DNA from 2 places in the Chitinophaga nivalis genome. Region 1 is predicted to be linked to the other one. Evidence: riboswitches for the same ligand, from Rfam matches in the RefSeq annotation. Region 1 holds a riboswitch; the other holds the start of a gene.
What was found. A riboswitch is a leader RNA that binds a small molecule or an ion and turns the genes downstream of it on or off. The one in region 1 is predicted to bind cobalamin.
Positions count from the first base shown of each region.

Region 2: it holds a riboswitch for cobalamin, as region 1 does, so the genes downstream of both, OL444_RS27885 (TonB-dependent receptor plug domain-containing protein) here and OL444_RS08680 (DUF1852 domain-containing protein) in region 1, are expected to answer to the same signal.

Region 1 covers NZ_JAPDNR010000001.1:2,108,281-2,115,120, forward strand. Annotated here, with positions in the region: gene OL444_RS08670 (inclusion body family protein) at 1-231, opposite strand, end outside; gene OL444_RS08675 (Lrp/AsnC family transcriptional regulator) at 1,662-2,147, opposite strand; cobalamin riboswitch at 2,286-2,467, shown strand; gene OL444_RS08680 (DUF1852 domain-containing protein) at 2,652-3,704, shown strand; gene OL444_RS08685 (methionine synthase) at 3,731-4,759, shown strand; gene OL444_RS08690 (bile acid:sodium symporter family protein) at 4,811-5,803, shown strand; gene OL444_RS08695 (alkene reductase) at 5,863-6,840, shown strand, end outside.
Region 2 covers NZ_JAPDNR010000001.1:7,653,629-7,660,468, forward strand. Annotated here, with positions in the region: gene OL444_RS27875 (glycosyltransferase family 39 protein) at 1-359, opposite strand, end outside; gene OL444_RS27880 (PAS domain-containing sensor histidine kinase) at 623-2,248, opposite strand; cobalamin riboswitch at 2,510-2,729, shown strand; gene OL444_RS27885 (TonB-dependent receptor plug domain-containing protein) at 2,855-4,831, shown strand; gene OL444_RS27890 (DUF5074 domain-containing protein) at 4,842-5,951, shown strand; gene OL444_RS27895 (hypothetical protein) at 5,980-6,840, shown strand, end outside.

The DNA of each region.
Region 1 (6,840 bases):
CTTGAAGGTAATATTCCCCGGGCCAGGTTCCGACACGAAGTGATCATAAGGGCATCTCATGGTGACACCCTGGTTGTAATGAATAGGCTGTGGTTTGTCCGGGTCCTGACTTGGATTGGGATTGAGGGACTTAATTTGTTCGACGTCAACGATTGTTAATACACTGATGTTGTTAACTACCGATCTTTGAGCAGTTCTTGAATGCTCGGGAGCTTGCGCTGTGTTTGACATATGAGGTGATGTTAAAGTTTTACCTACTCTGTTCTGGCTTTTCGGTATCCGCCATTGATTATATATATGTATATCAGAAAAGAATGCTGATCATCTCCGGAAAGAGAAGTCAAATGTGAGTAGATAACACCCGGAATGGGATAATATTGGTCAGTTAGTGTCCTTTTAAATGGTGCATTGATGTTATGGTATTTGAGGGTTGGGAATGAGGTTAGGAACTGGTTATTTGAGATCGTAAGTTTTTACGCTAATAGATAACAGCGCTTAATTTGATTTTGTTCATGAATGAGAAAAAATTTCAAAAAAAATTCTAATACAGAATGTAAGCATTCCTTATTATTATCTTGTTGATATGATTTGAATTTGTCTATGGTATTTGCGTTGTAAGCATGTCGCTCCTGGTCGCAAAGTGTTTTGTTATTGGCCCGGGTATTTTCTTGCGTTGTTTTAAAGGGCTGATACTGGTGCGGTTGCTCAATCCCAGACAATCTGCCCCCTAAGGATACATTCTTGCGACGGATGTAAATGGTTGCGGAGTTTGTGCATTTAATGACCTCAAAAAAGGGAAACACTAAGCGATTATGATCAACTGCTCACTATACTTATATCGCAAAACATACCTTTTTGAATTGATATTATGAGAAGCATATTGAAGCTGCCATATGGAAATTGCCAGGGCCATCGAATCTGGATGCTACCGCACCAGTTCTCTGGTTCGGTAGGTTGAAACCCATCTGCGAAGCTTGATATAAATTTATTGTAACGGATATAGAAAAATTGGAGAAAGGATTTTGCAGGAGTGAAATAAATACAATCATAACCAGTAAGCTCTCTCGGGGGAGTGATCCCAATCCTGACAATAATTTCAATTTAAAATTATCAAGTGAAACATGATTGCTTCTTAGATAACCTATCGTCTATTGGTGAATGTTTTTTTGAATTTTGACCACTACACATATGGGGATTTCTTAAACGTTGAGGAGCCTCTTTGTTAATATATTGTTGATTTCCTGAGAAGGATATTTATCGCATAGGGTATTTATCAAACGGTGCAAGCATTGAGAAAATATCGTCACTAATACTTGTGTTATCCTCTAATGTTTTGGTTGTTTTCACTCCTTCAATTAATTTAATGGGGTAAGGAATCAAAAATCAAAGGAAGTTTTTTGCGGACTACGAGGGACAACTTTCGAACCTTCTGATAGATGATCTATCTAAAATTGAGGATTTTTGTAAAGGACATCGACATCTTATAGATCAACGACATTCAGCTAAGCATTTTTACAAACATCTTCAACCCTAAAACTTTTAATTGCGCTTTGAGAATAAATAATTTGGTTACCACTGCACTCATACACTTGCATCCAATAATAAATAAATCTTAAATTTTCAAAATTTATTGTACCCATTAACCCAAACTTCTGTCACTATTAAAAGCAGAAATTATGCGAATTCTTGATCTCCGACATAACGAAGGTACTGTGCGCGCTGCCAATACTTTTTACTGAACCTAGTTTATTAAATACGAAATCCTGGTAATGCTTCATGTCACGGGCAAACACTTTTAGAAAAAAATCATAATCTCCAGAGATATTATAGCATTCAACTACCTCGTCAATCTTGAGAATATCCGCCACAAAACTATGTCCGATTTCCCGGTCATGTTGTTTTAGCTTGATATTGCAAAATACAATAAATCCCTGGTTGAATTTTTCCGGGTTGAGCAGTGCAATATATTTTTTGATGTAGCCATTGTTTTCCAGTCGTTTGACCCGTGCAACGACAGGCGAGGATGACAGATTAACTTCCTCGGCCAGCTCTTTAATCGTCCGGCTCGAATCATTCGTCAATAGCTTTAATAGTTTCAGATCGATCTCATCTAGTTGGTCCATAGCATAAATAACTTTAATGGCCATAAAAATAAAAAAATTACAGCATAAATAGCTAAAAGTAGTTTCAAATACGGCATTTTTTACTTAATTCTTGGTATTTAATAAGTTTTTATGGTCAAAAACATAACTTTGACAGCAATTTAATACTTCTGTTCTTTTCATATTTCAACAATCAGGAAAGGTTTTACTTAGCGGTGAATTAAAAGGGAATCGTGTGCAAATCACGAGCTGTCGCGCAACTGTAAGTAACACAACAGGGCTTTACAATAGTGGTCACTGCGAAAGCGGGAAGGCTGGTAAAAGCTGTTACAAGTCAGGATACCTGCCTTTGCTGTATTGGTCGATGCTTCCGCGTAAAGAGGTCATTGGTCAGATTGTACAAGTTTTAAGCCCATCAAGGCTTGATCACGCCTCTTCATGTACATATCTCTTCCTTAGGTCCTTTCTTTAGTGGTCGCAGCGTTTAATTGATAATTAAGTTAGCTATAGAATAATTGTTTTTTGAAAATAAAATAATTGCAACAACTAATGGAAGCGATCATATCAGAAAGTTCGAAAGTAAACGAACAAAAATACAGGGAAAATATTCAGAATACCATCAAGGATAATTTTGTGTTCACGCTGAAGAGTACATGTTTAGATGAAAACTATCACCCCTCAAGTCAAACGCGTCTGACAACCAATTTTGCAAACTTGGCCAGAGGAGCTAATCGCCAACAAAACTTACGTAATGCCTTAAATATGATTAACAATCGATTCAATGCATTGGCTCATTTGGATAATCCTAAAGGTGATCGTTACCTTGTAGAACTTGAAATCATCACAGTAACGATGAGTATTGGTGATAAGAATGGTATTAACAATCTGCCGTTGATTGAAGTTTTAAAAACGAATATTTTTGACCGTAAGACTAGCCAGCGTATCGAAGGTATTGCCGGAAATAATTTTTCCTCTTATGTTCGTGATTATGATTTCAGTATTTTATTGATCGAGCACAATAAAAATAAATCTAATTTTTGTATTCCTGAAAATTTTGGTGATTTGCACGGAAAACTTTACAAGTGCTTTGTGAGTTCAGCCACTTATAAAGAGCACTTTAAAATGTCTCCGATCATTTGTCTAAGTGTATCGGGCAACAAAACGTATACCCGCACTGAGTATCAGCATCAGGTTCTGGGTTTTGAGTATCTGCAGGATCAGTATTCTATCACTGATGAATATTTCTCTAAAATGGGCTTAAAAGTTCGTTTTTTCATGCCTCCGAACAGTGTGGCACCGATGGCTTTTTATCATTCCGGAGATCTGCTTGCTGATTATACTGATATTGGACTAATCAGCTCAATCAGTACGATGGAGACTTTCCAGAAGATTTATCGCCCTGAAATTTACAATGCAAATTCAGGGGCTGGGAAAATTTATCAACCTAGTCTTAAACACGAAGATTATTCACTGACCCGCGTGGTTTATGACCGTGAAGAGCGCAGCCGACTGGCTGTTGAACAGGGTAAATATGCTGAAGAGCATTTCATTAAACCTTACCAGGATATTCTTGAGCAGTGGGCTGCTAAATTCGCTAATTAATAAATCAAAGAAAATAAGAAACAACAATGGAAAAACTATTACCAACCTCAATTGTAGGAAGTTTACCTAAACCAGCCTGGCTTGCACCACCTGAGAAACTTTGGTCGCCCTGGAAATTAGAAGGAGATCAGTTATTGGAAGGGAAACAAGATGCTTTGCGCATTTCTTTGCAGGAACAACAATTGGCTGGGTTAGATATCATTTGTGATGGTGAGCAAACACGCCAACATTTCGTAACCACTTTTATCGAGCATTTAAGTGGTGTAGATTTTGAAAATCGCAAAACTGTGAGAATTCGTAACCGTTATGATGCGAGTGTTCCAGTGGTTGTAGGTGATGTTGCACGTCAAAAAGCAGTTTTTGTTGAAGATGCTAAATTTTTACGTAGACAGACTAATAAGCCTATAAAATGGGCATTACCGGGACCGCTTACAATGGTAGATACCTTATATGATGACCATTACAAAAGCCGGGAAAAATTAGCGTGGGAATTTGCGAAAGCACTCAATGAAGAAGCAAGAGAGCTGCAGGATGCAGGGGTAGATATTATCCAGTTTGATGAACCTGCATTTAATGTGTTCTTTGATGAAGTGAACGATTGGGGAATGGCAGCATTAGAAAGAGCCATTGAAGGTTTACACTGCGAAACTGCAGTGCATATTTGCTATGGTTATGGAATACAAGCCAATAACGATTGGAAAAAAACATTAGGTTCAGAATGGCGTCAATACGAAGAAATTTTCCCTAAAATTCAAAAATCTAAAATTGACGTGGTGTCATTAGAATGCCACAACTCAAATGTGCCTTTAAATTTAATTGAACTTGTTCGAGGCAAAAAAATAATGGTTGGTGCAATTGATGTGGCCACCAATACTATTGAAACACCTGAAGAAGTAGCTAATACGCTACGTAAAGCGCTTGAGTTTGTAGATATTGAAAATCTTTACCCTTCTACAAACTGTGGTATGGCTCCTTTGTCCCGAAACGTGGCAAGAGGTAAGTTAATTGCTTTAAGCGCAGGAGCTGAAATTGTACGCAAAGAATTTGCGATTTAGTTATAATTGATAAATAATTTTGGATCACCGGAAAATTATAGTAGCAGCACTTTGAATAAGTTATTAGCAGTATTAAAGAAAGCAGGTTTCGATGGTTTCCTGTTAATGATAGGTACCATGATTATGCTGGCCTATTTTTTGCCTCAACCAGGCATGATCAAAGAGCCTGTTTCGCTAGAGGAGATTGCCAATGCAGGCGTGTCGTTGATTTTCTTTTTCTATGGCTTGCGGCTGAGCGTTGAGAAACTAAAAGCCGGGCTTGCCAACTGGAAAATGCACATTATCGTCCAATTAACAACTTTTTTGTTTTTTCCGCTCATTGTTTTGGTATCTCGCCCCCTGTTCGTCAACACCGACTTAGAGTTGCTTTGGTTGGGTATATTTTTTCTGGCGGCTTTACCTTCCACAGTCTCTTCTTCCGTGGTCATGATTTCCATCGCCAAGGGCAACATTCCCGCTGCCATTTTCAATGCTAGCATTTCCAGTTTGATCGGAGTAGTGGTTACGCCGCTCTGGGTTGGACTATTTATCGCTTCTGCAACAGGTCATTTTGATGTCACTGATATCGTCATAAAGTTGATGCTTCAAGTCTTGTTGCCTGTCATCATCGGCATCAGCCTCAACTCCCGTTTTGGCGCCATTGCTGAAAAATATAAGAAACAGCTCAAGTATTTCGATCAGGCAATCATTCTCACCATCATTTACACGTCGTTTTGTAAGTCATTCTCCCAGCATCTTTTTGAAGGCTTCACCGCCCTTGAGCTTGCCGGACTCGCCGCAGGGATGATGGCCTTATTTTTTGCTGTGTTCTTTTGTGTTGGACTACTCTGCCGATTGTTTGGCTTTTCAGATGAAGATCGTATTACTGTCTTATTTTGTGGATCTAAAAAGTCATTGGTACACGGAACCGTCATGTCAAAAGTGCTCTTTCAGCACAGTACCATTACAGGCATCATATTGTTGCCACTCATGCTTTACCATGCCTTGCAATTGATTGCCGCCAGTATTATCGCTCAGGGGATGGCCAGACGAAAAGAAGTATAATTTTTACAACAATAGCTAACGTTGATAAATAGCGTAAAAAATATCTTCAGCAGAAGGCAATGATGGTGTGCATCAACAATGATGTTTATCTGCCGGTCTTTGACCAATATGGCAATTATGAAAATGGTAATATGAAACTTTTTGAAAAAACACAGTTAGGAGGTGTCAACCTGAAAAATAGAATGGCCATGGCAGCGATGACCAGAGGTCGTACAGATATAAATGGTTTAGTGGGTGATATGACCATAGAATACTATACCCAAAGAGCAGGTGCAGGTTTGCTGTTTACTGAAGCCATCAGGATTAGTGAAGAAGCTACCGGGAGTCCATTCACTCCGGGTATCTTCACTGGTCAACAAATAGAAGCATGGAAGAAGGTTACAGCAGCGGTACACGATAAAGGCGGTGTTATTATAGCTCAGCTTTGGCACGCTGGCCGCATGGGACATTCTGCAGACAGGAATGGCAAGCTCCCTTTTGCGCCATCACCCTTGCCTATCCGGGGAATGCAGCATTTTACCTCTCAGGGTAAGAAGGATTACGAAATACCAAGGGAAATGACAATCCCGGAAATCAGGCAAACTATAATGGACTTTGGCCAGGCCGCAAAAAACGCCGTAGCCGCAGGCTTTGACGGGGTTCAGCTACATGCTGCCAATGGCTGTCTGCCTAACCAGTTCTTAGCTGAAAGTGCCAACCAAAGAACAGATCGTTACGGCGGCAACATCCCTAACAACACCCGCTTTGTACTGGAGGTGATGCAGGAATTAATCAGTGCGGTAGGAAGTAAAAAAGTGGGTGTTAAAATATCTCCTTTCCATCCTTATGGTGATATAATACTTGATAACCCTTCTGCCACTTATACCTACCTCATTGAAGAATTCAACAAGCTGGACTTTGCCCATGTAGAACTCATGAGGCGCAGCCCATTTTTCCCTTCGCCTGAACATTATGCAGCTGACAACGAGATTGAATTCTTTGGCAGAAAAGTTCGTCAGACAGTTATCGCTAATGCAGGGTACGACAAGGCTTCTGGC
Region 2 (6,840 bases), 5.5 Mb from region 1:
CAATACCATTTCCTTCCTTCAAAGATGGCCCGGTATAATGCAATCAGGGATAGGCTCCAGCATAACAACAACGGTACATCAGGGGTAGATATCAGCGACACCATGGTAATCATCAATGTGGCATACAACAGCAACATCGCATTACGCGCGCGGTGTACAGACAGAAAACATCCGGCCAGCCGGTAAAACGCCAGCAACGTACCGGCAGTAATCAGGGAATCTGCCAGCTTGATCACAAAAACATGTCGTCCGAAAAGATCGGTAAAGGCACGGAGTATCCAGGCTATCGCCGGCGGATGATCGAAGTAGGACCAGGCTAAATGTTGTCCGTAAAAATAGTAGTAGGCATCCTGCGGCATAGGACCCATTATACCAATAAAAGAAAGTCGTAATAATGTAACAAAACAGATCGCGGCCGCCATCCATTTATGCGTAGAAAGGTACACCTTTAAGTCATTTACCCACGCTGATTTCCCCTTGCTCAATGCTGACAGTTATTAAAATGGTGACTAAAAATACATTCCTATATGACACCCGGATGATATCGTCCGGAAAGTATAAAATTACGCACCCTATCAATAAAAAAGCAATTTTATATCCGCACTATTTATAGTAATATTCCTCAGGGTCTTGACAGCGGCAACAGAATATGAAAAGCCGCGCCTTCTTCCTTATTACTGGTCGCATAGATGCGGCCACCGTGGTTTTCTACAATCTTCCGGCATAATGCCAATCCGATGCCGGTACCTTCATACTCCTGATAATTGTGCAAGCGGTGAAAAATAAGAAAAATCTCTTCTGCGAACTGCGGATCAAATCCTACTCCATTATCCTGTATAACGATGTGTGTATAAGGTTGGGTACTATAAGGCAGGGAATACTCTTGTACTTCTTCTGGTGTGAGCATCGCCGCCGTTAATTTTATTTCAGGCGGAATGCCTTTCCGGGTAAATTTCAATGCATTGCCGATGAGGTTATAAAACAACTGATTCATCTGCAGCGGTAAGGCGGCAATTTCCGGTAATGGCGCCGTCTCTATTACGGCATGCTGCTGATGAATCAATACTTCAAAATCAATATAAATATTCTGCAGAATGTCTTGCAGTCTGGTGGGCATAAATACCGCTTTACTGTTTTCCACCCGCGAGTAATCCAGCAGATCGCTGATGAGATGAGACATGCGCTGCGCGGCACCAGATATTTTGCCGAGATATAACTGGCCGGATGTATCCTGATGTGCCTGTGTTTTCTGCAAAATACCGGAGAAGGTGATAATTTTCCGCAATGGCTCCTGCAAATCATGACTGGCGATATAAGCAAACTGCTGCAGGTTGTCATTGATCTGACGCAGGCTTTTGTTGGCAGCAGCCAATGCCTGGGTACGGGTTTGTACCAGCTCTTCCAGCTGCATGGATGTCATCCGGTCCAGTGTGATATCCCGTGCCATCCCCATAATAGATTCCGGCTGTCCGTCTTTTCCTGTAATCACCATGCCCTTTGCATGCAGGATATGTTCTTTCTGCAGTGTTTTATTCACCACCCGAAAAGTACAGTCATACAACCCGCTGGTATCAATGGCCTGCTGCCGCAGGGCGGCCACCCGTTGCTGATCGGCTTCGTGTATGCAACCATGGAATACGGCCATACTGCAGGCTTCTGCTGGTAGTCCATACCATTCACTGATCAGGGGAGAATATGTAACGAATCCGGTCCGGAGGTTCTTGCTCCAGGTACCTAGTTCTGCCACATCTACCGCATTGCGGTACAGCTTTTCTGTTTCCCGCAGTTCCTCCCGGGCCAGTACCAGGTCGGTAACATTGACAGCTGTACTCATCACCCCATACAGTAATTTGCTTTCGTTATATAACGGTTTATAAATAAGTTTATAATAGCGGATATCCGGCTGACCTTTCCGCCGGATACGCACGGGGTCTTCTGTTCCTATGTAAGGTATCCCCGTAGTAAATACACCATCGAGCAAGGTGCTGAACACCTGACCGCTCAGTTCCGGTACCGCTTCCAGCAAGGGTTTACCGATCACACCGTTATTTTTATCCCAGATATCCAGCATCGCCTCATTGACCAGCCGGACACACATTTCAGGACCAGTGTATATTGCCATCGCCACGGGAGACTCCATGAGCAAGTCTCTATAGAATTTTTCTCCGGTACCATCCGGTAAGACAAAAGTTTCATCATCGCAGTGCAACCAGTGTGACGGTTCGGGAACTTTATATGGGAGGTTCATCGAATTAAGTTCTTATGCTTGGAATAATCATTTCAAATACTTTGTAGCGGCTATTCCTCTATGATTAAGCAGGAACGGGGAATTTTATACCCGTTTTCAGACCATATACCCGGTCCGGTTCCTCCTCAGACAGCGGCAACAACCAACGCCAGCTGTATTAACAGTACATTCCATTAACAGGCTGTAAAAAGACTCCAGGGATTAGTTTTCAGGAATCATGCCGCTTCCCCTTCTCTTTTGGATATTCCCCTGACAAAGCGTAGGTTTGCAGCCACAAATGGTTATGTCTGCCCCGCAGATATATTAAAAGGGAATCCGGTGTAAAACCGGAGCTATCCCCGTAGCTGTGATCCTGCCTTCTTCCACCTGTGCGAAGAAGTGTTTTTCCGGAATTCTACTATGCCACTGTGTGTCCGTTACATGGGAAGGCCTACCGGAAAAGCAGGAGAGCCAGAAGACCTGCCAATTGTATTTATTCATCAGCGCTTTCGGGTGAAAGGCCGGGGATGTAAGTCTTTATAAGACATATCTCTCTTCTTGTATTATTCGCACTCCCCAAGCGCTTTGGAAGTATAATCCATCATGTGTTTACTTAGATTTCTGCCTGTGGCTTCAGGTATATATTTGCTTATTGCCGGGAACGCCGTTGCGCAGACAACAACCAAAGACACGTTACGGGAAGTACGTGTAGACGCCAAACGAATACCGGCATACATTAACCCGGTTACGCCGGTACAAACGCTTACCGGCAAAAAACTGGAACGGCTCAACAGCCTTTCCGTAGGCGATGCTATCCGTTATTTTTCCGGCGTGCAGCTAAAAGACTATGGTGGCGTTGGCGGGCTAAAAACCATCAACGTGCGCAGTATGGGCAGTCACCATACTACCGTATTCTATGATGGCATGATGATCGGCAATGTACAGAACGGACAGGTAGACCTCAGCAAATTTTCACTCGATAATATAGCGGAAATATCTTTATACAACGGACAAAAAAACAACATCTTCCAGCCGGCCCGCGCCTTCTCCGCCGGTAACGTACTCTTTCTGCAATCCAAAATACCTGTGTTTAACGAAGGAGAAACCATACACGGTAAGGTAAGCGTTAAAACCGGTTCTTCCGGCCTGATCAATCCCGCCATTCTGTGGCAGCAAAAGATCAATAAACGTATAACCGCCACCGTTAGTACGGAATGGATCAACGCCAATGGACGCTATAAATTTCATCTCATCGGTCCGGACTACGACTCGCTCCTGGTACGCCAGAACGGCAACGTCAACGCCTTCCGTGCAGAAGCCGCCCTCAATGGGGTATTACGCGATAGCAGCACCTGGAACCTGAAATACTATTACTATAGCTCCGCCCGCGGCTTGCCCGGCGCTACAGTAGCCGGCCACTATACCTATGGGCAGCACCTGAAAGACCAGGACATGTTCGCACAGGGTACCTGGAGTAAAAAAATAAGCCGCAAATACAGCATTATGGCGAATGTGAAGTATAGCAACTTCTACAATGTATATACTGATCCGGAGTACCTGAACGAAGCAGGGTTTCTCCAGAACCGTTATCTGCAGCAGGAAGTATACGCCTCCCTCGCCAACAAATATACCTTTACACCGTGGTGGGAAGCCTCCCTCTCCGGTGATGTCATCGTCAATACCCTGAACGCCAACATCCAACGGTTTCCTTATCCCTCCCGCTATACCGGGCTCGTATCGCTCGCCAGCAGATGGCACTTCAAACGTTTTGAAATGCAGGGAAACCTCCTGGCTACTCTCGTGAATGAATCGGTGAAAGCCTACGAAGGCGCCGGCAATAAAAGAGAATATACGCCTGCCATTTCGGTTGCCTGGCAGCCATTGGCGCACCAGAATCTTTGGCTGCGGGCGTTCTATAAGAATATATTCCGGATGCCTACCTTTAACGACCTGTATTATACCTACATCGGCAACAACAACCTGCGCCCGGAATATGTAAAACACTATGACGCCGGGTTCACCTATACCAAAGCATTCCGTGGCAGCTGGCAATACCTGTCCATACAGGCAGATGCCTACTATATAAAAGCAACGGATAAAATTGTGGCGGTACCTGCTGCCAACCTCTTCGGATGGTCGATGATGAACCTCGGACAGGTCATCATCAAAGGTACCGATGTGAACATCAACAGTGCCTGGATGCCCATACGTGACGTGATGCTGAACCTGGCACTCACGTATACCTACCAGGATGCACGGGACAGAACCACCGGTAAAAATGCCTTTAACTATGGTGCACAGATTCCCTACACACCCTGGCATAGCGGAACTTTCCTCGCCGGCATCGACTGGAAAGCACTCACCCTCAACTACAGTTTTATCTATACCGGCGAACGGTATAATCAGATAGGCAATAATGAAGATAATTACGTACAGCCCTGGTATACCAGCGATATATCTGCTTCCTGGTCACTGCAGCAAGGTGCGTATCAATATAAACTGACAGGAGAATTAAATAACCTGCTGAACCAGCAATACGATGTAATTGCCAACTTCCCCATGCCGGGACGCAATTACAGGGTAACGCTCAGTGTTCATTTTTAATATCATGCATATGCAAAGATTACTGGTCTGCTGCTTACTCATCATACTATCTGCCGGCTGCAGAAAGGATATGCCAAGGCCAACCATCGCCTACAAAGATATTCCGGGCTTCTCCCGGAATACCGATGGAAAAACCACGGTGAAAGGATTTTATCTGCTCAATGAAGGCAACATGAACATGAATAAATCCTCACTGGACTATGTGGATCTCATCAATGGCCGGTATATCCGCAAAATGTACGAAGCTAAAAATACCACTATCGTAAAGGGTTTGGGAGATGTCGGCAACGATCTTCGCATATACGGCAGCAAACTATATGCAGTCATCAACAACTCCAATAAGGTAGAAGTGATGGATGCCGCCACTACGCGGGTACTGAAACAGATTCCTATCCGCCAGAGCCGGTATGTGGTATTTTATAAAGACAATGCCTACGTTACTTCCAATGAAGGTTACGTAGCCATTATTGATACCGCCACACTCAACGAAACCGGCCGCATTCCTACCGGCCGCAATCCGGAACAGATGGCGATTATCGGCAACAGATTATATGTGGCCAACTCCGGTGGGTATAGTCCGCCTAACTATGAACGCACCGTTTCGGTGATCAACCTCGACACGCGACAGGAACTGAAACGTATTGATGTAGCGATCAACCTGCATCGCCTGGCGGTAGATGAGGAAGGAGATTTGTATGTTACCTCCCGGGGCGACTACTACACCATCCCTTCCCGCCTGTATGTCGTAGATACTAAAACAGATAAGGTAAAAAAAGAGTTCCCGATTGGCGCCAGCAACCTGGTCATCCACAACGGACTGGCTTATATTTACTGTGTGGAGTGGAGCCATATCACGCATAAAAATACCATCACCTATTCCCTCATTGATGTAAAAACAGAACAGCTGCTCGACAGAAAATTCATCACCGACGGCACAGATAAGGAAATCACCATTCCGTATGGCATCGCGGTAGATCCGGATACAGAAGATGTATTTGTAACGGATGCCCTGAATTATGTGACACCTGGTTTCCTGTACTGTTTTGATAAGAACGGAAAAAAGAAATGGCGGATGGGAACTGGTGATATTCCTGCACACTTTGCTTTTGTAAAACAATAAATTATTTCATTCTTTTAAATCATTCCCAATGCGATTTTCAACACCTGCGCGCATCACCTGTCTGGCCATAGCCGTTACGATGGCAGCTTGTAGTAAAAAAGAGGACACCACACCGGAAGGCCCTGCCACACCGGATTATTTCCGGCCAGCTAATGCCAAAAGCGACGCGTACATCAACCAGATATTTGAATACAAACCAGCGCCCGGTCAGTTTACCAATGACCCTACTATTGGCAGCGCTGAAGGTGCAAAAAAATTAATTGGCGGTACAGATGCGTTGGTATCATTAGGCGCCTTCGGTGGCTATGTTACCTTTGGCTTCGACCACTCTATTGAAAACAAAGCAGGATATGACCTGGGCACTGTGGGCAATCCGTTAGTGAATACCGGCATGGAATGGTCTGAACCCGGCATTGTAATGGTGATGCAGGACCTCAATGGTAATGGCAAACCGGATGATGGCGAATGGTATGAACTCGCCGGCAGTGAATACAATGCAGCAAGTACAATTAAGAACTATAAAATCACCTATTACAATCCGAAAACCACCACGGCTACGGATGTACTGTGGAAAGATAACCAGGGCAAGAGCGGATACGTATTAGCCAATACGTACCACCCTCAATCCTATTTCCCGGAATTTGCAGCCGGACAGGAATCTATCGTATTTGAAGGTACCCTGCTGGCCAACACTTTTCAAAAACCAAAGGGCCTGTTCATCAATACCCCGCTTGCCTGGGGTTACGCGGATAATGGTTCCAAAGAGTTAATAGATATGCGCAATAACGGAGAAACCGGTTACAACGGCTTTGATATCTCCAATGCGGTGAACAGCAAAGGTGAAAAGGTGAACCTGAAATATATCGACTTCGTGAAATTATACACCGGA